One region of the Teichococcus aerofrigidensis genome, then DNA from elsewhere that is predicted to be linked to it. Evidence: riboswitches for the same ligand, from Rfam matches in the RefSeq annotation. Region 1 holds a riboswitch; the other holds the start of a gene.
The links. A riboswitch is a leader RNA that binds a small molecule or an ion and turns the genes downstream of it on or off. The one in region 1 is predicted to bind glycine.
Positions count from the first base shown of each region.

Region 2: another riboswitch for glycine. It lies ahead of gcvT (glycine cleavage system aminomethyltransferase GcvT); the one in region 1 lies ahead of ACVMLK_RS03725 (D-amino acid dehydrogenase).

Region 1 covers NZ_JBSXMU010000008.1:19,493-33,707, reverse strand. Annotated here, with positions in the region: gene ACVMLK_RS03735 (HU family DNA-binding protein) at 1-209, opposite strand, end outside; gene rfbD (dTDP-4-dehydrorhamnose reductase) at 486-1,370, shown strand; glycine riboswitch at 1,434-1,539, shown strand; glycine riboswitch at 1,543-1,637, shown strand; gene ACVMLK_RS03725 (D-amino acid dehydrogenase) at 1,707-2,951, shown strand; gene ACVMLK_RS03720 (hypothetical protein) at 3,064-3,321, shown strand; gene ggt (gamma-glutamyltransferase) at 3,391-4,998, shown strand; gene ACVMLK_RS03710 (ABC transporter substrate-binding protein) at 5,018-6,172, opposite strand; gene ACVMLK_RS03705 (amidohydrolase family protein) at 6,176-7,405, opposite strand; gene ACVMLK_RS03700 (ABC transporter substrate-binding protein) at 7,487-9,133, shown strand; gene ACVMLK_RS03695 (amidase) at 9,174-10,568, opposite strand; gene ACVMLK_RS03690 (hypothetical protein) at 10,565-10,777, opposite strand; gene ACVMLK_RS03685 (ABC transporter substrate-binding protein) at 10,810-12,459, opposite strand; gene ACVMLK_RS03680 (ABC transporter permease) at 12,482-13,387, opposite strand; gene ACVMLK_RS03675 (ABC transporter permease) at 13,384-14,215, opposite strand, start outside.
Region 2 covers NZ_JBSXMU010000052.1:4,172-18,386, forward strand. Annotated here, with positions in the region: gene ACVMLK_RS12315 (NUDIX hydrolase) at 1-304, opposite strand, end outside; partial or broken gene ACVMLK_RS12320 (hypothetical protein) at 530-1,209, opposite strand; gene ACVMLK_RS12325 (Lrp/AsnC ligand binding domain-containing protein) at 1,562-1,744, shown strand; gene gcvP (aminomethyl-transferring glycine dehydrogenase) at 1,779-4,679, opposite strand; gene gcvH (glycine cleavage system protein GcvH) at 4,703-5,080, opposite strand; gene gcvT (glycine cleavage system aminomethyltransferase GcvT) at 5,092-6,189, opposite strand; glycine riboswitch at 6,239-6,333, opposite strand; glycine riboswitch at 6,337-6,427, opposite strand; gene ACVMLK_RS12345 (transglycosylase SLT domain-containing protein) at 6,559-7,278, shown strand; gene ACVMLK_RS12350 (YncE family protein) at 7,353-8,492, shown strand; gene ACVMLK_RS12355 (hypothetical protein) at 8,599-8,823, shown strand; gene rnhA (ribonuclease HI) at 8,900-9,379, opposite strand; gene ACVMLK_RS12365 (homoserine kinase) at 9,369-10,343, opposite strand; gene ispH (4-hydroxy-3-methylbut-2-enyl diphosphate reductase) at 10,414-11,358, opposite strand; gene ACVMLK_RS12375 (hypothetical protein) at 11,455-12,009, shown strand; gene ACVMLK_RS12380 (hydantoinase B/oxoprolinase family protein) at 12,086-13,735, opposite strand; gene ACVMLK_RS12385 (hydantoinase/oxoprolinase family protein) at 13,735-14,215, opposite strand, start outside.

The sequences.
Region 1 (14,215 bases):
GGGTTGCGGCCCTGGCGGGCGGCGCGCTCGCTCACCGCGAAGGAGCCGAACCCGGCCAGGCGAACCTCGCGCCCGGCCCCGAGGGTGTCGCCCAGGGTCGACAGCACGGCCTTCAGCACCGCATCGGCCTGGGTCTTGGGCAGGCCCGTGGCGGCGGCGGCGGAATCGATCAGATCCTGGCGGCTCAGCGGGCGGGTATCTTCGGTCAAGGCGTCACTCCGACTTGGTGGTAATGCCCGAGGAGAGACACAACCGCCCGTGGCCGGTCAAGCGCGCGCCCGGCCCGGAAGGCCCGCGAAGCCCCGCCTTCCACAGGTTTTTTGGCGGGACGGCCCGAAAATGACGCTCCTGTCATCCCCGGGCGGGCCGGGACCCGCAGCGGCGGGCTGGGCGGCGCGGCGGGCCCGGCCTAGAAGACGGGGAGAGACAGGGAGACAGAGAATGCCGGTTCACCCCCTTCACCGTCGCCAGGGCGCCGCCCGCTGATGCGGGTCCTCGTCGCCGGCCGCACCGGCCAGCTCGCCCTGGCGCTCTCCCGCCGCCTGCCGCGGGACGGGCACGAGGTCACCGCCCTGGAGGCGCCCGAGCTGGACCTGACGGACGCGGCCTCGATCGCCCGCGCCGTGGCCGACACGGCGCCGGAGGTCGTCATCAACGCCGCCGCCTATACGGCGGTGGACCGCGCCGAGGACGAGCGCGACCTGGCCTATGCCATCAATGCGACCGGCGCGGCCCTGCTGGCCGAGGCCGCGGCCCGGCGCGGCCTGCCCTTCGTGCATGTCTCCACCGACTATGTCTTCGACGGGCTGAAGGGCAGCCCCTATGTCGAGACCGACGCCGCCAGCCCGGCCGGTGTCTATGGCGCCTCCAAGCGCGCCGGGGAGGAGGCCGTGCTGGCCGCCAATCCCCGCTCCGCCATCCTGCGCACCGCCTGGGTCTGCAGCGCCGACGGCAACAACTTCCTCAAGACCATGCTGCGCCTCGGCGCCGAGCGGGAGACGCTCAGCGTCGTCGCCGACCAGCACGGCGCGCCCACCTTCGCCGCCGACCTGGCAGAGGCCATCGCCCGGATGCTGCCGCGCCTGGCCGCCGCCGGGGCTGGCGACGAGGCCTTCGGCCTGTTCCACCTGACCGGCGCGCCCTGGACCACCTGGCACGGTTTCGCCGCCGAGATCTTCGCCCAGGCGGCGGAACGCGGCGCCAGGGTGCCGACGCTAAAGGCCATCACCACCGCCGAGTATCCGACCAAGGCGCGGCGCCCGGCCGATGGCCGGCTGGATTGCGGGCGGATCGGCCGGGTGCACGGCATCGAGCCGGCGGACTGGCGCCGCTCGCTGGCCGCCGCGCTGGAGGTGCTGCTGCCCCGCTGAGGCGAGAGGGCCGATTGTGCTTGACGGCGCCGGCGCGGCTTTGCCACCCTGCGCCGCGTCCGCCGAAGCCAGGCAGGAGAGCGCGGCAGGCCCTCGTCAGAGGCGCCATGCCGCCGCCGACGGAGCAACCCCCCAGGAAACTCTCAGGCACCCGGACTGCAGGGCGAGGACGATCTGGAGAGAGGCGGACCGGGCATGGCCCCGGCACCGCCCGCCGAAGGGGATATCCCGGCGCGCCGGGTTAAGCTCTCAGGCACCGTGACAGATGGGGGCAGACGGGCGCGGCCGAGGACCGCACCGCGCTGCCGCGCCATCCTCACGGAGACGGCTCGACCCATGAGCAAGATCGCCATCATCGGCGCCGGGATCACCGGCGTGACCACCGCCTATGCCCTGCTGCAACGCGGCCACCAGGTGGTGCTGCTCGACCGGCACCGCTATGCCGCGATGGAGACCTCCTTCGCCAATGGCGGCCAGCTCTCGGCCAGCAATGCCGAGGTCTGGAACAGCTGGGCGACGGTGCTGAAGGGCATGAAGTGGATGCTGCGGCAGGATGCGCCGCTGCTGCTGAACCCCCGCCCTGGCTGGCACAAGTACAGCTGGATGGGCGAGTTCCTGGGACAGATCCGCCACTACCGCGCCCATACGATCGAGACCACACGCCTGGCCATCGCGGCGCGCAGGCACCTTTTCGACATCGCCGCGCTGGAGGGCATCGACTTCGACCTGGAGCGGCGCGGCATTCTGCACATCTACCGCGACCGGCCGGGCTTCGAGGCGGCGCAGCGCACCAACGCGCTGCTGACCGAGGGCGGGCTCGACCGCCGCGCCGTGACGCCGGAGGAGATGCGCGCCATCGAGCCGGCGCTGCAGGGCACCTATTACGGCGGATTCTTCACGCCCTCGGATTCCACCGGCGACATCCACAGGTTCACCCGCGGCCTGGCCGAGGCCTGCCAGCGCCATGGCGCCCGCTTCGTCGCCGAGGCCGAGGTCAGCCGCATCACCCACACCGCGCGCGGCATCGAGATCGCCTGGGACAAGGCCGGGCGGGGCGTGCCGGGCGGCGTGGAGGTGGTGGACCGCCTCGTGGTCTGCGCCGGCATTGCCAGCCGCCGCTTCGCCGCGCTGCTGGGCGACCGCGTCAACGTCTATCCGGTGAAGGGCTATTCCATCACCGTGCACCTGGACGATGCGCGGAGCCAGGACGCCGCGCCCCAGGTCAGCCTGCTGGACGACGCCACCAAGATCGTCACCAGCCGGCTGGGCCGCGACCGCTTCCGCGTCGCCGGCACGGCCGAGTTCAACGGCGAGAACCGCGACATCCGCGCCGACCGCGTCCGGCCCCTGGTCGATTGGGTGCGCGACCTCTTCCCCGAGGTCAGCACGGCGCGCTGCGTCCCCTGGGCGGGGCTGCGCCCGATGACGCCGGGCATGATGCCGCGCATCGGCCGCGGCAGTCGTCCGGGCGTCTTCTACAACACCGGCCATGGCCATCTCGGCTGGACCCTCTCCGCCGCGACGGCGCAGATGGTGGCCGAGGCGATCGGCGAGGAGGCGCGGCGCAACATCGCCGCCTGAGGCGGCCGGGCCGCGTCTCGCGGGATTGTGAGGCACGCCGGACTCCTCCGTGACTCCTGAGCCGAATCAATCGCTTGACGCGTCTCGTGACCGTCCCGCTAGCCTGCGGCGCATGAGCCTTCCTGTCCTCGCGGCGGCGCCCGACCCCACCACGCCGCTCTACTACGCGCATGGCTATGCGCTGCATCTCCTCTGCGCCTGCGGCCAGGAGGCCTGGCCGACGGTGGAGGAGATCGCGCTCTCGCGGCGTTTCGCCCGCGACACCCGCCTGGCCGACCTGCCGCGCCGCCTGCCCTGCGCGGGTTGCGGCGCGACGCCGGAGCTTCGGGCGGTCCTGCCGGCCCCCCGGGCGGGACAGGGCGGGCGCTAGCACCGGCGGCGGCTTCACGCCCGGCGCCCTTCGGCGCACTCTGCCGCCTCACCGGGAAGGAGCACGGCGATGCGGGGCATGGTGGTGGCGGCGCAGCCGGAAGCGGTGGAGGCCGGGGTCGAGGTGCTGCGGCGCGGCGGCAACGCCGTGGATGCCGCGATCGCCTGCGCCTTCAGCCAGGGCGTCGTCGATCCGCAGATGTGCGGCATCGGCGGCTTCGGCGCCATGCAGCTCTGCCTGCCGCGCCAGGGCGTGCACACGGTGCTGGAATTCTTCTGCCGCGCTCCGCTCGCCGCCACGCCCACGATGTGGACGGAGAAGTTCATCGGCCAGTCGCGCGACGGCTTCGTCTTCCTGCTCTCCGACCAGGGCAACGATCTCGGCCACGGCGCCATCGGAACGCCGGGCAATGTCGCGGGCTATTGCGAGGCGCTGTCGCGCTTCGGGACGATGCCGCTGGCCGAGGTGATGGCGCCGGCCATCGCCCAGGCGCATCGCGGCGTACTGGTGCGGCCCTACATGCACTACTACTGGACCATCGACCACGGCGGCGACGGCCAGGTGAATGTCGAGGACAAGCTGCGCTTCAGCACGGAGGGGCGGCAGGTCTATTTTCGGCCGGACGGGCGGCTGAAGCGCCCCGGCGAGACGCTGCGCAACCCCGGGATGGCGCGCACGCTGGAGCGCATCGCCGCCGGCGGCGCGGAAGAGTTCTATCGCGGCGCCCTGGCGCGCGAGATGGTCTCGGACATCCAGGCGGGCGGCGGGCTGATCACCCTGGAGGATCTGGCCGCCTATCGCGTGCGGGAGAAGGCGCCCGTCTGGGGTCGTTACCGCGGCCTACGCATCGCCTCCAACCCGCCGCCCGCCGGCGGCGCCTCGCTGATCGAGCTGCTGCAGATCCTCGGGCATTTCGAGCTCGGCGCGCTCGGCCATGGCAGCACGGAGCACCTGCGCCTGCTGGCCGAGGCGATGAAGTGGATGACCATCGACAGGGACGCCCATATGGGCGACCCCGACTTCGTCGACGTGCCGCTCGGCCGGCTGCTCTCGCCGGAGCACGCCGCCCTGCTCGCCGGCCGCATCCGCGCCGGCGAGGTGGCGCATGTCGAGCGCGCCGGGGAGCCCCTGGACCCGCCGGACACCACCGTGGTCTGCGTCGTCGATGCCGAGGGCAACGCCGTCTCGCTGACGCACACGCTGGGCATCCCCTCGGGCGTCATCACGCCGGGGCTGGGCTTCATGTACAATGGCTGCATGAGCGGCTTCGACCCGCGCCCCGGCCGCGCCGCCTCCATCGCGCCGGGCAAGAGCCGCGGCAGCGCCATGGCGCCGACGATCCTCTTCGAGGGCGAGGCCCCGGTCATGGTGCTGGCCGCGCCGGGCGGCACCTACATCGTCCCGGCCCTGGCCCAGGCGATCATGAACGTGGTGGATTTCGGCATGGGCATGGCCGAGGCCGTGGCGGCGCCGCGCATCGTCGCGCTGTCCGACACCATCGACCTCTGCAACCGCATCCCGCACGGCACCGAGGCGGCGTTGCGGGCCATGGGCTATCCCACGGCGCGCTCCTACCAGAGCCACGCCTTCGGCGCGCCGCATGGCCTGCTGCTGCGCGACGGCCGCTGGGAAGGCGGCGCCGACCCGCAGCGGGACGGGATGGCGATGGCGGCCTGAGCCGGACGGAAGCGCCGCCTCAGCCGCGGCGCGGCCCATCCTGGGCCGGATCGGTGCTCACCCAGTAGGTGCCCTCGAACGGCACGGCCGAGAAGCGGCGGTTGATCTCCTCCAGCGTCGCGGCGGGATCGAGATCGGCGAAGAGGTCCGGCCGCCCCCAGCGGGCCACCGCCTCGGCGGCGACCATGCCGATCGGGCTGCCGGTGAAGAAGTTCCACAGCCCGTGCAGCCGCCCGTCGCGCACCGCGCCGAGGCTGCGCCATTCCGCCTCGCGCGCCAGCCGGGCCAGGCTCTCCCGCGCCACGGCCGCCGGCACGCCGCTGCCCAGGGCCAGGCCGCCGTCCCGGCCATCGCCGGACAGCGCCAGGCCGGTGCCGATCACCAGATCCGGCCGCATCGCCAGCACCTGCTCCAGCCCGGTCAGGCCGCCATCCGCCAGCCCGGCCTGGCCCTCGGTCGCGTTGCGCAGCCCGGCGGGCGCCAGGTACTCGCCGCCGCCCGAGGCGCCGGCCACCCAGCAGCAGGGCCAGCGGCCGGGGAAGGCGGTCAGCAGGGCCAGGGGCCCCGGCGGGCGGCCGGCAACGCGCTCGCGGAGACGGGCCAGCCGCGCCTCGTGCAGGGCGACGAATTCCGCCGCGGCCTCGCGCCGGTCCAGCACCTCGCCCAGCAGGCGGATGCTGGGGCCGACATTCTCCAGCGGCCTGCGGAAGACATCGATGAACAGCACCGGGATGCCGGCGGTCTCCAGCAGCGCCAGCTCCTGCGCCGAATCGTCGCGCCGCCTCTGCCACGCGCCGAGGATGACGAGATCCGGCCGCAGCGAGAGCACGCGCTCCAGCGAGAAGGCCTGCCCCACCCCGCCCGTCACCTCCGGCACCGTGGCCAGCGCCGGGAAGCGGCGCAGCCAGGCCTCGTGGCTCCGCGGGTCGGCCTGGCGCAGATCACCGCCCATGCCGGCCAGCAGCGAGACCGGATCGGGGTGCAGAAGCCCCATGGCCAGGAGCTGGAAGCTCTCGCCCAGCAGGATGGCCCGTGGCGGCGCCTTCAGCGTCACGGTCCTCCCCGCCATGTCGGTGACGCGCCGCGGCCAGGCGGGCTGCGCCGCGGCGCGGATCGCCGGCAGCACCAACGGCGTGGCCAGGAGCGAGAGGAAGCCGGCGCGGGTGAGGCGCACGGATCAGCCCAGCCCGTTCCTGACGAAGCGGCCACCGCGCAGGATGGCGCGCAACGCCGCCTCCCGCTGCAGCAGCGCCGGGTCGCGGTAGGGATCGCCCTCGACCACCAGCAGGTCGGCATGGGCGCCGGGGGCGATGACGCCGATCTCCCCCTCCATCCGCAGCAGCCGCGCCGCGACGGTGGTGGCCGAGGCGATGATCTCGGCCGCCGGAAGCACCCGGGCGCGGATCTCGAACTCCATCGACTGGTGCCGGTGCAGCCCGCCCAGCAGGTCGGTGCCGAAGGCCATGGGCAGGCCGGCGCGGCGCATGATGTCGAGCGATTCGAGGCCCGAGCGCCGCACCGTCTCGATCTTGGCGACCGATTCCGGCTTCAGCCCCATGGCCGCGCCCTCCATCGCCAGGGCCTCGTAGGTGACCAGCGTTGGCACCGCGATCGCCCCGGCCGCCGCCGCCTGCGCCGCCGTCTCGGCGGTGATCAGGTTGCAGTGCTCCAGGGAATGGACCCCGCATTCCACCGCCCGGCGGATCGCCACGTCGGTGTAGAGATGCGCCGAGACATAGGTTCCGAAATTCTCCGCCTCCTCGACCACCGCGCGGATCTCCTCGCGCGAGAAGCCGAGGGCGTGGATCGGGTCGCTCGGCGAGGCGACGCCGCCATTGGCCATGATCTTGATGAAGCGGGCCCCCGCCTTCAGCTCCTCGCGCGCGGCGCGGCGCACGGCGTCCACGCCGTCGCAGAGGCGGCCGAGCGCGCCGACCCGTTCGGAGAAGATGCCGGGCCGGTCGTCGAAGGGGCTGCGCAGGTCGGAATGCCCGCCGGTCTGGCTCAGCGCCTTGCCGCAGACGACGAGGCGCGGGCCCTCCACCAGCCCCTCCTCGACCGCGATGGCCAGGCCGGCATCAGCGCCGCCCACGTCGCGCACCGTGGTGAAGCCGCGCATCAGCATGCCGCGCATCACCGCCCCGGCGCGGAAGGCCGCCAGCGAGGAGGGCTGCATGGCATTGGCGCCCAGATCGACCATGGCGGCGATGACGTGGACATGCGCGTCGATCAGGCCGGGCATCAGCGTGAGGCCATCGAGGTCCAGGCGCGTCGCCGAGGCGCTGTGGATCGGGCGGTCCGACACCTCGCGCACCCGGCCGCCCTCGACCAGCACGGAGAAGCCGTCCAGCAGCCGGTCCCGCGCCGGGTCCAGCAGGCGTCCGCCGGTGAAGAGGAAGGATTCCATCGCGCTGCTCCATGCTCGCCGGCGTGGCCGGCGGCCCGCCTCTTGCTTCCTCCTCTAGGCACTTCAGCAGGGAGCGTGAAGATGGCTTTGTCACGTCGCGGACTCATGGCCGCCGGGGCCAGCGGATTGATCGGCGGCGGGTTGGGCCTGCCCATCCCGGGCGCAGTCCGCGCCGCGCATGCCCAGGCGCCGGGCACGAGCGGCGGCACCATCCGCTACGGCATCTCGATGGCCGACATCCCGCAGACCACCGGCCAGCCGGACCGCGGCGCCGGCGCCTACCAGTTCACCGGTCACACGATCTACGATCCGCTGGTGGCCTGGGAGATGGATGTCGCCGAGCGTCCCGGCAAGCTGGTGCCCGGCCTCGCCACCTCCTGGGAGACCGATCCCGCCGACCGGACGAAGTGGATCTTCCGGCTGCGCCCGGGCGTCACCTTCCATGACGGCAGCGCCTTCGACGCCGATGCGGTGATCTGGAACTTCGAGAAGGTGATGAACAGCCAGGCGCCGCACTTCGACAACCGCCAGGCGGCGCAGGTGCGGCCGCGCCTGCCCTCCGTCGCGGCGTGGCGGAAGCTGGACGCCATGACGGTCGAGGTCACCACCAAGGCGGTGGACAGCCTCTTCCCCTACCAGCTGCTGTGGTTCCTGATCTCCTCCCCCGCGCAGTACGAGAAGCTCGGGCGGAGCTGGGAGAAATTCGCCTTCGAGCCCTCCGGCACCGGCCCCTTCCGGCTGGCGAAGCTGGTGCCCCGCGCCAGCGCCGAGCTGGTGCGGCATGACGGATACTGGAACCCGGCCCGCCGGGCCAAGGCGGAGCGCATCATCCTGCTCTGCGCGCCGGATGCCGTCTCGCGCACCAACGCGCTGATCGGCGGGCAGTTCGACATGATCGAGACCCCCGCGCCCGACATGGTGCCGCAGCTGCGCGCCTCCGGCTCGCGCATCGTCGAGAACGTCACGCCGCATGTCTGGAACTACCATCTCTCGCTGCTGGAGGGCTCGCCCTGGCGCGACATCCGCCTTCGCAAGGCGGCCAACCTCGCCATCAACCGCGAGGAGGTGGTGGCGCTGATGAACGGCCTGGCCAAGCCGGCGGTGGGCGTGGTGGACCCCTCCTCCCCCTGGTTCGGCAAGCCGGGATTCGAGGTGAAGTACGACCCCGACGCCGCGCGCAAGCTGGTGGCCGAGGCCGGCTACGGCCCGCGCAACCCGCTGAGGACAAAGTTCCTGGTGGCGACCGGCGGCTCGGGGCAGATGCTCTCCATGCCGATCAACGAATACTGCCAGCAGTCGCTGCGCGAGGTCGGGCTGGAGATCGAGCTGGTGCCGGTGGAGCTGGAGGTGCTCTACACCTGCTGGCGCCAGGGCGCCGCGGGGGAGCTGGCGAAGCGCAACGCCGTCACCGCCAACAATGTCGCCTATGTCACCTCCGACCCGCTCTACGCGCTGATCCGCTTCTTCCATTCGAAGCAGGTCGCGCCGACGGGGGTGAACTGGAGCCACTTCAGCGACGCGGAGGTGGACCGGCTGATCGACCAGGCGGTGACCAGCTTCGACACCGCCGAGCAGGACCGGCTGATGGCCGAGGTGCACCAGCGCGTGGTGGACGAGGCGTTGCTGGTCTTCGTCGTGCACGACACCAACCCGCACGCGATGACCCGCAAGGTCGCCGGCTACACCCAGGCGCAGCACTGGTTCCAGGACCTGACGACGCTGGCCTGAGGCGCCGCCGGGAGGGCCGCGCCCCTCCCGGCCCCGCCGCTCACAGCGGCGGGCGCCGCTCCATCCAGCCCGCCGCCTGCTCATAGGCCTGGGCAACGCGCAGCAGCATCGCCTCGTCATGGTTGCGCCCGACGAGCTGCACCGAGAGGGGCAGGCCATTGGCCGCGAAGCCGGCCGGCACGGCGAGGGCCGGATGACCCGTCGCGTTGAACGGGCCGGTCAGGGGATGCTGCCAGCGGAACGGGCCCTCATCCACCGCATCGACCCGCGGCGCGGCCGCGGCGATGTCGGGGCAGAGGATGGCGTCGCAGCCGGCGAGCACGGCATCGACCTCCGCCGCGATCATCCGCCGCAGCCGCTGCGCCTGCACGTAATGCGGCCCGGTCACGAAGGCGCCGACCATCAGCCGCTCCCGCGTCACGCGGCCATAATCCTGCGGCCGCTCGCGCAGGTCCCGCTGGTGGATGGCGAAGCCCTCGGCCAGCAGGATGACCTGCAGGCAGGCATCCATCACCCGTCGCGGCGGCAGCCTCACCTCGACGATCTCGGCGCCGAGCAGGGCGAGCAGCTCGGCGGCGGCGGATAGCGCCGCCGAGGTCTCGGCATCCAGCAGCGCCTCCTCGTTGAAGCGCGGGGCGATGCCGATGCGCAGGCCGGCGACACCGGCCCGCAGCTCGCGCAGATAGTCGCCGGGCGGCACCGGGGCCGAGGCCGGGTCGCGCGGATCGTGCCCGGCCAGCACCTGCATGGCCAGGGCGCAGTCCTCCACCGTCCGGGTCAGCGGGCCGGTATGGTCCATGCCGAAGCTCAGTGGCACGACGCCGTGGCGGCTGAGCCGGCCATAGGTCGGCTTCAGGCCGACCACGCCGCAATAGGCGGCGGGCAGGCGGATCGACCCGCCGGTGTCGCTGCCCATGGCCAGCCCCACCATGCCCGAGGCGACGGCCACGCCGGAGCCGGAGCTGGACCCGCCGGCGAAGTGCTCGACATTCCAGGGGTTGCGCGCGTTCGGCCAGGGCAGTTCGTCGGTCGGGCCGCCGCGGGCGAACTCATGCGTGGACAGCTTGCCGAGCAGGACCATGCCGGCCGCCTCGAGCCGCTCGGTCGCGTCGCTGTCGGCCTCGGCCACATGGCCGCGGCGCAGCCGGGAATGCGCCGTGGTGGGCAGGCCGGCGGCGTCGTAGATGTCCTTCAGCGCGAAGGGGACGCCGTGCAGCGGCCCGCGCCGGCGGCCGGCACGGATCTCGGCCTCGGCGCGGCGGGCGGCGGCCAGGGCGCGGTCCGCGGCCAGGGTGACGAAGGCATGCAGCCTGCCGTCGAGCGCGGCGATGCGCGCCAGCGCCGCCTCGGTCAGGGCGGTCGGGGATTCACCGGCGGCGATGCGCGCCGAGGCCTCGGCGAGGCCCGGGACCGGCGGCGGAAGGGCGGCGCTCACGACCGCCCCGCCGCCCGCCCGGCGCCCGGCGCCGCCGGCGTGAAGACGGCCGCCGGCTCGGCCGCGTAGGGGTAGGGCTCGTCCAGCACCGAGGCCAGCTCGGCATAGGCCAGATAGGCTTCGTACATGGCCGGCTCACGTTCGGGCGGGACGCTGATCCCGGCCCGCGCGAGGCAGGCCCTGAACTCGGCACGCAGATCCTGAGGCATCGTTCGTTCTCTCCAGTCGGGCGCCGCGGCGATCAGCCCATGCGGATCGGCGTCAGGTCCTGGAACCAGGACTGCGCCTGCACGAAGCCCTGCACCCTGGGGCTGATCGCCCGGGGATTGAGGTCGTGCGCGGCGAAGAGGAACAGCGCCTCGTCGACGATCTTCTCATGGACCCTGGCCAGCAGCGCGTCCTGCTTCGCCGCGTCGAAGGTGTTGTAGACCTCGGTGAACAGGGCATCGAAGGCGGGATCGTTGAACCAGCCCCAGTTGACGCCGCGCGGCGCGTGCAGATCCGATTTCAGCAGGCGGATGAAGGCGCTGTAGGGGTCGAAGGCGGCGTAGGAGAAGTTGATGCCGGTGCAGCCGCGCACATTGGGGCCCTTGGCGCCGCCCTGCCAGATGGTGATCAGCGTGTTCCAGTCGAAGACCTCGAAGCTGATGTCGAAATAGGCCTCCTTCAGCGCCTGCTGGATGTACTCGTTCATGGGCAGCGGCTGCATCTGGCCGGAGCCCGAGGAGGAGATGCCGATCCGGGTGCGCAGCGGGTTGGCGGCGCTGAAGCCGGCCTCGCCCATCAGCTTGCGCGCCTGCGGGAGGTCATGGACCAGCTTGAAGGACGGGTTGCCGGCCCAGGGGTTGCCCGGCGGCACCAGCCCGTTGCCCTCGATCATCAGCCCGCCCAGCAGTTCCTTCAGCTCCGCGCGGTTCAGCGCCAGGTTGGCCGCCTTGCGCACGCGGATGTCGCGCCACGGCGAGCCCTCGACCATCGAGAGGTGCCAGGTCCAGTTGTGCGGATAGGCATTGGTGATGATCCGGAAGTTGGCCGCCCTGAGGCTGTCCAGCGCATCCGGCGGCGGCGCCTCGATGAAGTCGACCTGTCCGGAGCGCAGCGCGGCGACGCGGGTATTGGCCTCGGGCAGCGGCAGCAGGGTCAGCCGCGCCGACTTCGCCACGCGCGCCTTGTCCCAGTACTCGTCGAAGCGGGCCAGCTCCGCCCGCTCACGCACGCTGAAGCTGGTGAGCTTCCACGGGCCGGTGCCCACCGCCTTCAGCAGGTAGTTGTCCCAGTTGCTGCCGGCCGCCTCCCAGGCGCCCTTGTGCACCACGCCGAGCCAGGTCAGCGCGTAGGGGATGGTGCTGTCGGGGATCGAGGTCTCCAGCCAGAAGCGGCCATCCTCCCCGGCGCCCCAGCGCGCGAGCGTCGGGAAGCGGGGCGTCACCTGGGCGGAGGCGCGGGCGTCGAACCAGGGCGCGTCGCGCTTGAAGGCGCGGTCGAAGGTGAAGACCAGATCCTCGACCGTCAGCACATGGCCGTCATGGAACGGCACGCCCTGCCGCAGGGTGAAGAGCCAGCGCTTCGGGTCGCCGGGATCGACGGCCCATTCCGTCGCGAGGCCGGGCTTCAGCGTGGCCGCCTTGTCGGACTGCGAGAGATCCCACATCACGAGCTGGTCGTAGAGGGTGATGCCCATGAAGCGCTGCCCCTCGCCGCCCTGGTCGGGGCAGCCGTTGGAGAGCGGCACGGCCGAGGCCGTCATGCCGACGCGCAGATGGCCGCCCGGCGCCTGGGCCAGGGCCGGGTCCCAGCCGATGGCGGCGGGACCCATCCAGGCCGGCAGGGCGGCGGCGGCAGCGGCGGCGGAAGCGCGGAACAGGCCGCGGCGGTCGAGGGAGAAGGTCATGTCCGGCTCCGGGAGGCGGGGTTCAGGAACGCACGTCCATGGCCGAGCGAAGCCCGTCGCTGACCAGGTTGAAGCAGATGCTGGTGGCGAAGATGCAGAGGCCCGGCAGCATGGCGATCAGCGGCTGGCTGTAGATCGCGGTCCGCAGCGTGTTCAGCATCAGCCCCCATTCGGCCTCCGGCGGGCGGGTGCCGAGGCCGAGGAAGGAGAGGCCCGAGGCCAGGATCATCGAGACGCTGATCAGGCTCGTGGCATAGACGAAGATCGGGCCCAGGACGTTGGGCAGGACATGCACCCGCACCACCGTCAGCGCGCCGGCGCCGCTGGCCCGCGCCGATTCCACGTAGTCGAGGTTGCGCACGGCGGTGGTGGTGGTCTCGGAGACGCGGATGATCTGCGGGATGAAGACCAGCGTCAGCGACAGCATGGCGTTGGAGATGCCCGGCCCCAGCGCGCCGCTGATGGCGACGGCCAGCAGCACCGAGGGGAAGGCGTAGAACACGTCGGTCGTGCGCATGATCAGCATGTTCACCCAGCCCCCGGCGAAGCCCGCGACGATGCCGAGCAGGCCGCCGATGCCGAAGGCGATGATCACCGGGGTGATGCCGAGGAACCAGGAGAGCCGGCCGCCATAGAGCAGGCGTGTCAGCATGTCGCGGCCCAGCTCGTCGGTGCCGAGGGGGTAGCGCCCGTCCTGGAACCAGACCGGCTTCAGGCGGCGGATCATGCTGGTCTGGTAGGGGTCGTGCGGCGCGATCCAGGGGGCGAGCAGGATCGCCGCCAGCATCAGCAGCAGGATGGCGCCGCAGACCAGCGTCACCGGATCGCGCGAGAGGCGCTTCATCACCCCGGCCCAGTAGCCCTTGCTGCGGGCCGGCGCGGCGGGCGTTGCGAGAAGGGTGGGGTTGTTGGCCACGGCGCTGTTCATGTGCGGCGGATCCGGGGATCGAGCGCGGTCTGCAGCAGATCGACCGCGAGGTTGAGCACCACGAAGAAGAGGGCGAGCACCAGGATCGTGCCCTGCAGCACGGGGATGTCGCGCTGGAAGATGGCGCTGTTCAGCAGGAAGCCGGTGCCGGGCCAGGAGAAGACGGTCTCGACCAGGATGGAGCCGCCCATCAGGTAGCCGAGCTGGAGGCCCATGATGGCCAGCACGCTGGGCGCCGCGTTCTTCACCACGTGGCGCACGACGCCGCCCCGGCGCAGCCCCTTGCCGCGCAGCGTGGTGATGAAGTCCTGGTTCAGGATCTCGACCACCGTGCCACGCACGGCGCGGGTGACGATGCCCATCGGGATGACGCTCAGCGTCAGCGCCGGCAGCACCAGGAACTGGATGTGCTGCCAGTCCCAGGCCCAGGAGGCCGAACCGCCCGGCCCCGCCCCCATCGCCGGCAGCGCGTTCAGCATGACGCTGAACACCACCACCATGACCATGCCGAGCCAGTAGTGCGGCACCGAGACGCCGGCCGAGGCGAAGGCCACCGCCAGCTTGTCCACCCAGGTGCCGCGGAAGGCGGCGGCGAGCGTGCCGAAGGCGGTGCCGGCGAGGAAGCCGATGCCGGCCGCGGCCAGCGCCAGCATCAGCGTGTTGCCGACGGCGGCGTAGAGATCCTCCGAGACGCTGCGGCCGGTGGCCAGCGAGCGGCCGAGATCGCCCTGCAGCACATGCCAGAGCCAGAGCACGAACTGCACCGGCAGCGGCTTGTCGAGCCCGTATTCGCGGCGGATCTGCTCGACCACGGCGGCCGGGGCGTCG
Region 2 (14,215 bases), on a different contig from region 1:
TCTCCTCGCGCAGCTCCCGCGCGCCGGCCACGGCCGGGTCGTCCTCCCCCGCATCCATGGCGCCGGCCGGCAGCTCCAGCACCCGTCCCCGCCAGCCGTGCCGGTACTGCCGCACCAGCACCAGCTCGTCGCGCGGAGTGATGGCGACGACATTCACCCAGTCCGGATAGGCGAAGGTGTAGAAGTCCTCGAGGATATTGCCGCGCGCGTCGCGGCAGCGGTCGGCGGTGATGTCGATCCAGCGGTCGCGCAGCACGCTGCGGCTGCCGAGCACCGTCCAGTCGGGAATCGCGTCGTCGTCCATCGCGCCGGCTCCAGGCCCTTCCCCCGCGCAACCGCCGGAGCATTCCCTCCCATGGCCCAGCTGCCATGCCGGGCGCAAGCGGCGCCGCGCCGGGAGGGAATACTCCCCGGTCAGGATGCCGCCGGGGAGGGGGGAACGGCGGAATGCCGCCTATCCCGTGGTCGGGAACGGAAGGCCGTTGCAGCGGCTGGAGGTGGCCCCCCCGGGGGAGGTGGACGGGGATGGCTAGCCCGCCGCCTCGTCCGCCGGGGCGCGGGCGCGCGACAGCACGCCGCGGCGCAGCTGGTCCTCCTCGATGCTCTCGAACAGGGCGCGGAAACTGCCCTCGCCGAAGCCGTCATCGCCCTTGCGCTCGATGAACTCGAAGAAGACCGGGCCGATCACGTTGGCGGAGAAGATCCGCAGCAGCAGCCGCGTCTTGCGGTCGATGAAGTAGAGCAGGCTGCCGCCGATGCCCTTGATCGCCGGCGCGGCCATCACCGGCGTGCCCGGCACGGCCTCGGCCGGCTCGGCGCCGAGCGCGAGGGCGCGGCGCCATGCCTGCTCCGCATCGACCACGCGAAAGGCCATAGACGGCACGAGGGGCCGTGCGCGGCGGCGAAGCGCATCGCCTGGCTGCCCGGCTCCTCGTTCAGCAGGTCGTCGATGTCGCCCTGTCGGTAGAGCGTGACGGCCTTGCCGCGATGCCGCGCCACGGCGGTGAAGCCCATCGGCCGGAACAGCGCATGCAGCCGCTCCGGCTCGGGCGAGGCGTATTCGACGAAGGCGAAGCCATCCGTCCCCATCGGGTTCCGCGCGCTGATGGCGGCGCCCGGCGCGTCATGCGGGAACGGTCCCATCGGAGGCCTCCTTGCGGCGTTTCTCATTCGCAAGGCTAGCCCTCCGCCCGCGCAAGGGGCCTGCATAGCGGCGGCCGATCCGGTCCAGGATGCGGGAAAGACGCGGGGAAGGAGCGGCCCCTGCACGAAAGCTTCGAGCTCGACCGGCTCGACCTGCGCCTGCTGGCGGCGCTGCAGGCCGATGCGCGGCTGACCAACCAGCAGCTTGGCGAGCGCATCGGCCTTTCCGCCTCGCAATGCTCGCGCCGGCGCGCGGCGCTCGAGGCCGCCGGGCTGATCCGCGGCTACCGCGCCGGACTCGACGCCGCGGCCCTTGGCCTGCACGTCCAGGCCTTCATCCAGGTCACGCTCAAGGCGCACAGCGGCGACAATGCGCGCCGCTTCCGCGATCTCCTGGCCCGCGTCGACGCCATCCAGGATGGCCTATGCGCTGACCGGCGACACCGACTACCTGCTGAAGGCCATCGTGCCCGATCTCGCTGGCCTGTCGCGGCTGGTGAACGAGGAGCTGCTGGCGCATGAGAGCGTCGCCCGGCTGCGCTCCTCGATCGTGCTCGACCGGCTGAAGGACCGGAGCCGCCTCCCCCTGCCGCCCGGCTGAGGGAACGCGCCCCCCGGCCGGACGGGGCCGCGGCTCACTCGGCCGCCTGGGCGTAGTCCTCCAGCGGCGCGCAGGTGCAGACCAGGTTGCGGTCGCCATACACGTTGTCCACCCGCTTGACCGGCGGCCAGTACTTGTTCGCCGCCACGAAGGGCAGCGGATAGGCCGCCTGCTCGCGGCTGTAGGGATGCGCCCAGTCGGCGGCGGCGATCTCGGTGGCGGTGTGCGGCGCGTTCTTCAGCGGGTTGTCGAGCTTGTCCATGCGGCCCTGCTCCACCGCGCGGATCTCGGCACGGATGGCGATCATGGCGTCGCAGAACCGGTCCAGCTCGGCCTTGGGCTCGCTCTCGGTCGGCTCCACCATCAGCGTTCCGCTGACCGGCCAGGACATGGTCGGCGCGTGGAAGCCGTAATCCTGCAGGCGCTTGGCGATGTCCTCGACCAGCACGCCGCCGCCCTGCTGGAAGCCGCGGCAGTCCAGGATGCACTCGTGCGCCACCATGCCGCGCGCGCCCTTGTAGAGCACGGGGAAGTGCCCCTCGAGCCGCCTGGCGATGTAGTTGGCGTTGAGGATGGCGACCTGCGTCGCGCGCGTCAGCGCCTCGGCCCCCATCATGCGGATATAGGCGTAGCTGATCGGCAGGATCGAGGCGCTGCCGAAGGGCGCCGCCGAGACCGGCCCATAGCCCGTCGCCGGCCCGGCCTCCTTCAGCAGCGGGTGGTTCGGCAGGTGCGGCAGCAGGTGCTTCGCCACGCCGATCGGCCCGACGCCAGGCCCCCCGCCGCCATGCGGGATGCAGAAGGTCTTGTGCAGGTTGAGGTGACAGACATCGGCGCCGATGCGGCCGGGGGCGGTGAGGCCCACCTGCGCGTTCATGTTGGCGCCGTCCATGTAGACCTGCCCGCCCGCCGCGTGCACCGCGTCGCAGATGCGGATGATCTCCTCCTCGAACACGCCATGCGTCGAGGGATAGGTGATCATCAGCGCCGCGAGCTTCCCGGCATGCTGCGCGATCCTGGCCTCCAGATCGGCCAGATCGACATTGCCGTCCTTGTCGCAGCCGACGACGACGACGCGCATCCCCGCCATCACCGCCGAGGCCGGGTTGGTGCCATGCGCCGAGGAGGGGATCAGGCAGATGTCGCGCTCGCCCTGGCCATTGGCCCGGTGCCAAGCGCGGATGGCGAGCAGCCCGGCATACTCGCCCTGGCTGCCGGCATTGGGCTGCAGCGAGACGCCCGCGAAGCCGGTGATGGTGGCGAGCCAGCTCTCCAGCCGCCGCACCAGCGCGATATAGCCCGCCGCCTGATCGACCGGCGCGAAGGGGTGGATGCTGCCGAAGCCCGGAAAGGTGACCGGGATCATCTCCGCCGTCGCGTTCAGCTTCATCGTGCAGGACCCCAGCGGGATCATGCTGCGGTTCAGCGCGACGTCCTTGTCCTCGAGCGACTTGAGGTAGCGGAGCATGGCGTGCTCCGAATGGTGCGTGTTGAACACGGCGGCCGTCAGGAAGGCCGAGTGGCGTGCCAGCGCATCCGGGATGCCGCCCTGCCCCTCGAGCTCCGCCAGCGCCGGCTTCGCCCCGCCCACGGCGCCGAGCAGCGCCACCAGTGTCTCCAGCTCGCGCCGCGTCACCGTCTCGTCCAGCGCGATGCCGACGCCCGTGGCGTCGATGCGGCGCAGGTTGAAGCCGTCGGCCAGGGCGCCCGCCATCAGCGCATCGGCGCGGTCACCGGCCTCGATGGCGACGGTGTCGAAGAAGGCGTCGTGGCGGAGCGTGAAGCCCGCGCGCCGCGCCGCATCGGCCAGCAGCCGCGCCTGCAGGGCCACGCGCCGCGCGATGCGCGTCAGCCCCTCGCGCCCGTGCCACACGGCGTACATCCCGGCCATCACCGCCAGCAGCACCTGCGCGGTGCAGATGTTCGAGGTCGCCTTCTCGCGGCGGATATGCTGCTCGCGCGTCTGCAGGGCGAGGCGCATGGCTGGCCGCCCCGCGGCATCGACCGAGACGCCGACAAGGCGCCCGGGCATCAGCCGCTTGTAGGCATCCTTCACCGCCATATAGGCGGCATGCGGCCCGCCATAGCCCATCGGCACGCCGAAGCGCTGGCTGGAGCCGATGACGACATCGGCGCCCATCTCGCCTGGCGGCGTCAGCAGCGTGAGCGACAGCGGATCGGCCGCGACGATGGCGAGCCCACCCGCCTGCTGCGCGGCGGCGATCTCGGGCGCGATGTCGCGCACCGCGCCGGTCGTGCCGGGATATTGCAGCACCAGGGCGAAGGGCTTCCGCGCCCCGCAGGCGGCGGCGATCCCGCTCACCGGCACGACCTCGACCGTGAGCCCCAGCGGCTCGGCGCGGGTGCGGATCACCGCCAGCGTCTGCGGGTGCACGTCATCGGCGACCAGCAGGGTGTGCGAGCGGCCGCGCGTGGCGGCGAGCGCCAGCGCCATCGCCTCGGCCGCCGCCGTCGCCTCGTCCAGCAGCGAGGCATTGGCGACCGGCAGGCCGGTGAGATCGCAGACCATGGTCTGGAAGTTGACCAGCGCCTCCAGCCGCCCCTGGGCGATCTCCGCCTGATAGGGCGTGTAGGCCGTGTACCAGCCGGGGTTCTCCAGCACGTTGCGCAGGATCACAGGCGGCACATGCGTCCCGTGATAGCCCATGCCGATCAGCGAGCGCAGCGGCGTGTTCAGCTCCGACAGGCCACGCAGCTCGGCGATGACCTCCGCTTCCGACACCGGAGCAGGCAACTGGGAAAAATCCTGGCCGCGGATGGCGGCGGGCACGGTCCGCTCGGCCAGCGCCTCGAGACTCTCGGCGCCCACCAGCTTCAGCATCTCCGCCACCTCGGCCGCGGAGGGCCCGATATGGCGGCTGCCGAAGGCCGCGTGGTCCTCGAGCCGGTTCAGCTCGTCAATGGCGCTGCTCATGCCCGCTCCCCTTCCGCGTCCGCTCAGGCTTCGCTGTCGACGAAGGCCTGGTAGGCCTCGGCATCCATCAGCGCATCCAGCTCGGAGGGGTCGGCCACCTCCATCCTGAAGAACCAGCCCTCCGACTGCGCGGCGCTGTTCACCATGGCCGGGTCGTCGGCCAGCGCGGCGTTGCTCTCGGTGATGGTGCCGCCGACCGGGGCATAGACGTCGGACGCCGCCTTCACGCTCTCCACCACGGCGACGGCGTCGCCCGCCGCCACCTGCCGCCCGGCCTCGGGCAGGTCGACGAAGACCACATCGCCCAGCGCGGTCTGCGCGTGGTCGGTGATGCCGATGGTGGCGATATTGCCGTCCAGCCGGACCCATTCGTGGTCGCGGGAGAATTTCAGCTCGGCCATGGTGGCGGTCCTTATCGGGCGTAACGGTGAGGGATGAAGGGGGTGGCGGCGACCCGGGCGGGAATCGCCCTGCCGCGCACCATCAGTTCGAGCGCCGTGCCGTCGGCGGCATGGCCACGCGCCACATAGCCCATGGCGCAGGGGCCGTTCAGCGAGGGGCCGAAGGTGCCGCTCGTCACCTCGCCCACCGTCTCGCCGCCCAGCGCGATGGCGGTGTGGGCGCGGGCCGGCTGGCGGCCCTCGGGCAGGATGCCGACGCGCAGCCGCGCCGGACCGTTCTCCAGTTCCTCGCGAACGCGCGCGGCGCCGGGGAAGTTCCACTCCGTGCGGCGGCGCTTGCCGATGGTCCAGGTCAGGCCGGCCTCGACCGGGCTGGTCGTCTCGTCGATGTCATTGCCATAGAGGCAGAGCCCGGCCTCCAGCCGCAGCGAATCCCGCGCGCCCAGCCCGGCCGGGGCGGCTCCCGGCAGGGCCAGCAGGGCGCGGGCCAGGATCTCGGCCCGGTCGGCGGCGACGCTGATCTCGACGCCGTCCTCGCCGGTATAGCCGCTGCGGCTGACCAGGACGGGGATGTCGCCGATGCGGGTGGCGGCCACGCCCATGAAGGGCAACGCCGCCACATCCGGCGCCAGCGCCGCCAGGGCGGGCACCGCCGCCGGCCCCTGGAAGGCCAGCAGGGCACGGTCCGGCAGGCGGTTCAGCGTGACGCCGGCGGGCAGCGCGGCCTCGATGGCGGCGCAGTCCACATCCTTGCGGCTGGCGTTGAGCACCAGGAACAGCCGGTCCCCGAGATTGGCGACCATGAAATCGTCGAGGATGCCGCCGGCCTCGGTGGTCAGCAGGCCGTACTTCTGCCGCCCCGGCTTCAGGATCCGTACATCGGCGGGCGTCAGCCGCTCCAGCGCCTCCGCCGCGCCCTCGCCCCGGAGCTCCGCCTGGCCCATATGCGAGACATCGAACAGCGTGGCGCCGCGCCGCGTCGCCAGATGCTCGGCCAGGATGCCCGCCGGGTACTGCACCGGCATGGCATAGCCGGCGAAGGGCACCATCCGGGCGCCGAGCTCACGGTGAAGGGACGCCAGGGGCGTTTCAAGCAGGGTCTCGGCCACGGAACCTCCAGCGCCGCGCTCGCGCGTGGCGGGTCAGGGTTGTGGCCCCCCTCTGTCCGATGACCTGAGAGATTCAGCGCGGGCGTTGCGCGCCTTACTCCGTCGGTGCCATTGCCTGTCGCCAGGCGCCGGGCTTTCCAGAGGCCCCTTCCCCACGCGGCCCTTTGTGCCTGAGCGTTTCCGGGGGCCGGTTGCGCCTTCGGCGATGGCATGCGCCACTCTCTCCCGCGTGGGATCAGCGGGTCAGGCCCTCATGCCCGAGCGCGGAGCGCTGCGCAAGCGGGGATCGCGCGGCGCGGCGGCCCGCGCCGCCCTCCGGTCACGCCCGACCCCCGCCACACCTCCCCCCCCCCGCCACCCTTGACCCGGGTGCGCGCCGCAAGGCATCTGCTGGCCATGCGCCTCCTGCCGCTCCTGCTGGCCCCGTTGCTCTGCCTCGCTTTCAGCGCCGGCCCGGCCCGGGCGCAGCGCGCCGCCGCGGACTGGCAGCTTTGCCGCCAGGCGATCGCGGCGGAGGAGCCGGGCTCCGGCCTGCCGCCCGGCCTGCTCGGCGCCATCGCCCTGGTGGAAAGCGGCGGCACCGACCCTTCCGGCCGCCCGGCCTCCTGGCCCTGGACCTGGAACGCCGCCGGTGAGGGCTTCACCGCGCCGAGCAAGAACAGCGCCATCGCCGCCGTCGCCGCGCGGCTGGCCGGGGGCACCCGCTCGATCGACATCGGCTGCATGCAGGTGAACCTGATGCACCACCCCCAGGCCTTCGCCAGCCTGGAGGAGGGTTTCGAGCCGCGTGCCAATGTCCGCTACGCCATCCGCTTCCTGCGCAGCCTCTATGCCGCGCATGGCGACTGGGGCCGGGCCATCGCGCGCTACCATTCGGGCGAGGCGGAGCGCGGCCTGGCCTATAGCCGCCGGGTCGCCATGGCGCGGCTCGGCGCCGGTTGGGGCCGCGGCGGGCAGGTGCCGCTGCCGGCGCGGCTGGGCCAGGGGCTTTGCGCGCCCGGCCTGCGCCCGGCCCTGGCGCTGCCGAAGCGGCTGGCGCCGAACCAGCCGCTGCGCCAGCCCAGGCTGGTCTGCCGCCGGGGCGGGTAAGGCCGGCTCCCGCTTGAAAATGATTATCATTATCGTATAGGCACACCGCGCCATCCGGCGCCGGAGGACCCATCATGCCGCAGCCTTCCCACCCGTTCCCGCTGACCCGCCGCCACGCCCTCGGGCTGGGCGCGGCCGGCCTGCTGGCCCCGCTGCTGGGTGCGCGCCCGGCCCTGGCGCAGCGCCTGGCCACCCGGCAGGAGCTGGCCCCGCACCTCTACGAGCTGGCCTACAGCCCGCGCCAGCGTGCCCTCTTCGTCGCCTCGGCCGGCGGCTTCAGCGAGGGCGCCCCGCCGAGCCGCGTCTTCCGCCTCGACCCGCAGACGCTGGCGGTGCAGGCCGAGATCCCGCTGCCGCTGAAGGGCTTCGGCGTGATCCTCGACGATGCGGCCGGCCGGCTCTATGTCAGCCACGCGATCGACGGCGCGGTCAGCGCCATCGACGTCGCGGCGAACAGCGTGGTCGGCACGCTGACCCTGGCGCCGAAGGTGCGCGGCGAGGACGGCAAGGAGGAGGCCCCCTACGGCCTGCGCCGCCTGGCGCTCGACCCGGCCCGCGGCCGCCTCTACCTCGCCGGCCTGTCGCTCAAGGACGGCGTGCTCTACGTCGTGGACACCAGGGCGCTGCGCCTGACCAGGACCGTCTCCGGCATCGGGCCCGGCGCCAGCGGCATCGCCCTCCATCCCTCGGGCGACCGCGTCTTCGTCTCCACCCTGGCAGGCCAGCTCGTCACCGTGAATACCGAGAGCCTGGCGGTGGTGAAGCAGTTCGCCGCCGGCGGCGCCGAGCAGCCGCTGAACCTCGCCTGGGACGCGCCGCGTCAGCGGCTGTTGGCGGTCGACCAGGGCCTCGAGGGCATCCGCAAGATGCAGGAGAAGAACGTGCCGGGCTTCGCCTCGCGCAATCCGGGCAACCGGGTGGTGGCGCTGGACCCGGAGACCGGCAAGCTGCTGGCCGAGGGGCCGGTGCCCGAGGGGCCGGTGGCGCTTCTGGCGGATGCCGGGCGCAACCAGCTCTATGTCAGCAGCCGCGCCGGCGGGGTGGTGACCGTGCTAGCGCTGGACAGCCTCGAGCGGCGCGCCAGCGTCCCGCTGCCGGTGCACCCCAACAGCCTGGCGCTGGACGAGCAGGGCAAGGCGCTCTTCGCCACCGTGAAGGCGGCGCCGAAGCGCGGCTCGCTGGACCTGGAGAGCGTGGCGCGCATCGCACTCTGAGCCGGGCGACGGGGAAGTGGCCGGCGCGGCGCAACCCTGCCCGCGCCCGGGCGCTTCCCGTCCGGCGGCGTCGGGCCGGGTCCCGGGCGCCGCGACAGGAGGTCCCGTGCCGAATCCCTGGATGAAGAAGAACCTGCTGCTCAGCCTGATGCTGAGTGGCGCCAATGCCTGGACCGGCGCGGCGCGCGGCGTCATGGCCGGCCAGGCCGGGCGACAGCGGTCCCAGGCGGCGCGGACCGCCGCGCAGGCGATGACCGCCTTCTGGACCGGCGGCGCGGCCGGCGGCCCCAAGGGCAAGGCCCCATCCCGCAAGCGCGGCAAGCGGAGCTAGCGGAGATCCCGATCAGGCGAATGACCGGATCGGGAGCAGATGCTCCGACACCGGCCCCGGACGGCGGCGGTTCCGCTCAGGCCCCACCGCTCTGCCGCGCCGCCGTGGCCAGCCGGTCGGCGCGTTCGTTCATCACATCCCCCGCATGGCCACGCACCCAGCGCCATTCCACCCGGTGCGGCTTCGCCGCCGCCAGCAGGCGCTGCCACAGCTCCATGTTCGCCACCGGGTCGCGGGCGGCGTTGCGCCAGTTGTTGCGCACCCAGCCGTTGATCCAGCGGCTGATGCCGTTGCGGACGTATTCGCTGTCGGTGTGCAGCAGCACGGTGCAGGGCCGCTTCAGGCTCTCCAGCGCCATGATGGCGGCGGTGAGTTCCATGCGGTTGTTGGTGGTCGCGGGATCGTGGCCGGAGAGTTCCTTCTCGGCCTCGCCATAGCGCAGGATGGCGGCCCAGCCACCGGGGCCGGGGTTGGGCTTGCAGCCGCCGTCGGTCCAGATCTCGACCATGCGGCCGGCGGCCTCGGAAGGGGCTTCCGCGAAGACGTCAGAGGCCATAGGCGGCGGCATCCCGGGCCTCGGCGTGGAAGCGCAGGCGGCGCAGATATTCCAGCGGGTCCTTGCGCGTCACCAGCGCGCCGGGCGGCGTGTGCGTCCAGTCGTAGAGCCGGGTCAGCAGGAAGCGGATGGCGGCGCCGCGGCAGAGCACCGGCAGCGCCTCCAGCTCGGCCGCACCCAGCGGCCGCAGCGCCCGGTAGGCGCCGAGCAGCGCCCGCGCCTTGGTCACGTTGAAGGACAGGTCCGGCTCGAAGCACCAGGCATTGAGGCAGATCGCCAGGTCATAGGCCAGGAAGTCGGTGCAGGCGAAGTAGAAGTCGATCAGGCCGGAGACGCGCGGCGTGCCGCGCTCCTCCTCCAGGAAGAAGACGTTGTCGGGAAAGAGATCGGCGTGGATGTGGCCGCGCGGCAGGTCGTGCGGCCAGTCGCGCTGGATGCCGGCCAGATGCCCGTCGAGCTCGGCGATCAGGCCGGCCTGCACCGTGTCACCGGCCTCGCGGCAGCGGTCGAGCAGCGGTGCCCAGGCGCGGGGGCCGAGGCCGTTCGGGCGCTCGGCGCGGAAGCCCTCCCCCGCCGCGTGCAGCAGCGCCAGGGCGGCGCCCAGCGGCGCGCAGTGCTGCTGCCGCACCCGGCGCGGCCAGGTGCCGGGGAGGAAGGTGCAGATCGCCGCCGGCCGCCCGGCCAGGTCGCGCAGCGCGACCCCGTCCCGCGCCGCCACCGGCAGCGGGCAGGACACCCCGCGCGAGGCCAGATGGCGCATCAGCCCGAGGAACCAGGGCAGCTCGGCCGCGTCGACGCGCTTCTCGTAGAGCGTCAGGATGAAGTCGCCATGGCTGGTCTTCACCGCGTAGTTGCTGTTCTCCACACCCTCCGCGATGCCGCGGAAGGCGAGCAGCTCGCCCAGTGCATAATCGGCCAGGAAGGCGCGCAGCGCCTCGTCCGTGACCTCGGTATAGACCGCCATCCGCGCCCCATGCTGGTTGCCCCGGCGCGGGGTCCGCACCGCGCCGCAGGTGTCAGTACGCAGGAAGCGGCTATTTGACCAGGGCGGGCGGCAGCTTGAAGGTGATGGTCTCCTCGGCCACCACCACCTCCTCGGTGGTCACGGCGAAGTGCTCGCGCAGCCGGTCCAGCACCTCCTCCACCAGCACCTCCGGCGCGCTGGCGCCGGCGCTGATGCCGATGGTGGAGAGGCCGCGGGCCAGTCCGGGGTCCAGCTCGGCGCCCCGCTGCACCATGATGGCGCGCGGGCAGCCGGCCCGCTCCGCCACCTCGCGCAGCCGGACGCTGTTGGAGGAATTGGGCGCGCCCACCACCACCATCAGCTCGGACCGGGCGGCGATCGCCTTGACCGCCGCCTGGCGGTTGGTGGTGGCGTAGCAGATGCTGTCCTTGGTCGGCTCGGCCATGTCGGGGAAGCGCCGGCGCAGCGCCGCCACGATCCCCTCCGTATCCTCGACCGAGAGCGTGGTCTGGGTGGTGTAGGTCAGCGGCAGGTCGGGCACCGGCTTGGCCTCGGCATCCTCCACCGATTCGATCAGGGTGAAGGCGCCCTCCGGCAGCTGGCCCATGGTGCCGACCACCTCCGGATGGCCCTCATGGCCGATCAGCAGGATATGACGCCCGGCCGCCGCCTGGTGCTCGGCGGCGCGGTGCACCTTGCTGACCAGCGGGCAGGTCGCGTCCAGGTAGATCATCTGCCGCCGCCGCGCCTCGGCCGGCACCGCCTTGGGCACGCCATGGGCGCTGAACACCACGGGCGCGTCCTCCGGGACCTCGTCCAGCTCCTCGACGAAAATGGCGCCCTGGGCCTCCAGGTTCTCCACCACGAACTTGTTGTGCACGATCTCGTGGCGCACATAGACCGGCGCGCCGAAGCGGCGGATCGATTCCTCGACGATCCGGATGGCGCGGTCCACGCCGGCGCAGAAGCCGCGCGGGCCGGCGAGCAGGACGTGGAGGGCGGGCTTGACGGTCATGCGAGCCTGTTCGATGGGGGCGTGGTCATTCATGCGGCGAGGGTCGGCCGGAAAGCCGGGCGGCGATTCAACGGCACTAAGGGGAAGACAGGCGGCATGGTCAAGGCATGGAAGCTCCGGGGTGGCGTGGCGGCGGCGGGAGGCGCGCTGTTGCTGCTGGCAGGGTGCGGCGGCAGCCCGGCGCCACTGCTGGCGGAGGCCACCGCCCCCTGCCCGCATGTGGCCGTGCTGGCCGACGCGGCGGACCTGACGCGGTTCCGCCCGGGCGGCGGGCGCGATCTGACGGCCATGACGCTGAATGCCTCCCTCGCGGGTTTCCAGGCGAAATGCGACTACGCCCCGAAGCATGCCGGGCTGGACGTCACCCTGACGCCGGCCTTCACCGCCGAGCGCGGGCCGGCGGCCCAGGGCCGCACCGCCCAGATCCCCTATATGGTGGCCGTGGCCGAGGGTGAAAGCATCCGTGACCGCGCGGCCTATGTGCTGCAGGTGGAGTTCCCGCCCAATGTCGCGCGGGTGCGGAGCGAGGGCGAGGAGCTGCTGATCCGCCTGCCCGGCAATCCGCAGGAGGCGGCGGGCAAGACCATCTGGCTCGGCTTCGTGCTGACGCCGGAGGAGCTGGCGTTCAACCGCGAGCGCGGGCCGCGCTGAGGCGCCGCGCTACTCCTCCGGGACGATCGTCTCGAGACGGGGCCCGGGGCCCCGCCGCGCACCGCCCCTGCCGGCCTCAGGCGCCGTAGTCGCGCTTCGCCGCCTCCTCGCTGACCAGCCCGTCCGCGACATCGGCGGCGACGAGGGCGCGATCGCGCTCCAGCGCGCTGCCCATGCCGCCGCCACCAGGCAGCTTCAGCAGCAGGCGCCGCCCTTTCGGAATGACCTGGTAGCCCTTGGTGCGCAGCACCGTGCCATCCGCCAGCCCGACCCAGCCCGGCGCGCCCTCGCCGCCGCCCTCGCGGCCCTTCGGCGGGTTGGCCACGCGGTCGAAGATGGCATTCACGGCGAATTCGGCCTCGCCCTTGGTGCCGATCTCCATCACCTGCCCGAAGCCGCCGCGGGTGCGGCCCGGGCCGGCGGAATCCGGCCGCAGCTCCTTCTTCCAGAAGATCACCGGCGCCACGTTCTCGGTCGCCTCCACCGGCATGGTGCGCACGCCGGAGGGGAAGGCGGTGCCGTCCAGCCCGTCGAAGCCGCGCCGCGCGCCGGTGCCGCCGGAGTTGAAGGTGATGATCTCGAAGTCCGGCAGCTCGGCCTCGCCGCCCGAGACCTGGGCGCCGCCGCGCAGCGGCGGGTTCCACAGGCAGGAGGAGCCCTCCGCCACCACCCGATCGGGCACCGCCTGGTGCAGGCAGCCCATCATCAGGTCCGGCAGGAGCTGGCCCACCACATGCCGGACCGAGACCGGGAAGGGCCGCGGCGCGTTCAGGATGCACCCTTCGGGGATCTGCATCTGGAACGGGGCGAGGCTCGCCCAGTTGTTCGGGATCTCGGGCGCGACGACGCATTTGATGCCGAAGCAGGCATAGGCGCGCGTATAGGCCGGCGGCACGTTGATGCCGCGCCCCGAGAGGCCCGAGGTGCCGGCATAGTCCACCACGATGCGATCGCCATGGATGGTCATCGCCGCCTTCAGCGTCACCGGCGCCTCATAGCCGTCGGAGGCGATCTCGGCGCGGTAGGTGCCGCCGGGCAGCTTCGCGATCTCGGCCAGCGTCGCCTTCAGCGAGCTGTCGAAGATGTAGCCGGCCAGCGGGTCGATGCTGTCCATGCCGAACTCGTCCAGCATCTCGACCAGCCGCTTGATGCCGGCGTCGTTGCAGGCGCAGAGCGAATAGACATCGCCCTCCAGCTCGACCGGGGTGCGGCTGCCGGCGCGGATGAAGTCGAAGAAGGTCTCGTTGGCGACGCCCTGGTCGAAGCACTTGACGATGGGGATGTACATCCCCTCCTCGAAGACGCTGCGCCCCTCCGGCCCCATGCCGAGGCCGCCGACATCGATGACATGCGCGGTGTTGGCGAAGAGGCCGACGATCTTCCCGTCCCGGAAGGCGGGCGAGACCACGGTCAGGTCATGCAGGTGACCGGTGCCGAGCCAGGGGTCGTTGGTGATGTAGTGGTCCCCCGGCTTCATCGTCTCCGCCGGGAACTTGGCGAGGAAGTGGCCGACGGATTCCATCATCGAATTGACGTGGCCCGGCGTGCCGGTGACGGCCTGGGCCAGCATGCGCCCCTGGAGGTCGAAGATGCCGGCCGAGAGATCGCCCGCCTCGCGCACCGTGGTCGAGAAGGCGGTGCGGATCATGGTCTGCGCCTGTTCCTCGACCACCGCGATAAGGCGGTTCCACTGGATCTGGCGCTGGATGGTCTCGAGGGCGTCCATCACGCGGCCTCCTTCGTCAGCTCGAGGTAACCGAGGGAATCCATCCGGCAGGTCCAGCCGGGGCCGACCAGGGTGCTGGTCTCCGCCTCCGCGACGATGCAGGGGCCGGAGAGCAGGGCGCCGGGCGAGACCTGTTCGCGGTCATAGACCGGCCATTCGGCCACGGCGCCGCTGCTGGTGTCGCGCACGGCCTGGGTCCGGACCGGGGCCGGCGCCGCGGCCGGCGCGGCCTCGGCGGCGGGCGCCACCCCCGGCAGCACGGTCTGCACCGTCACGGCGAAGGAGAGGATCTCGACATCGCTGCCCGGCACCGGGCGGTCGTAGAAGCGGGCGTACTCCGTGTCATAAGCCGCGCGGATGGCGGCGATATCGGCGCCCTCCAGGTCCCGCGCCGGCAGGCGGACGGCGATCTCGTGCCCCTGCCCGACATAGCGCATATAGGCGATGCGACTCTCCTCCAGCGCCGCGCCGAAGCTGCCC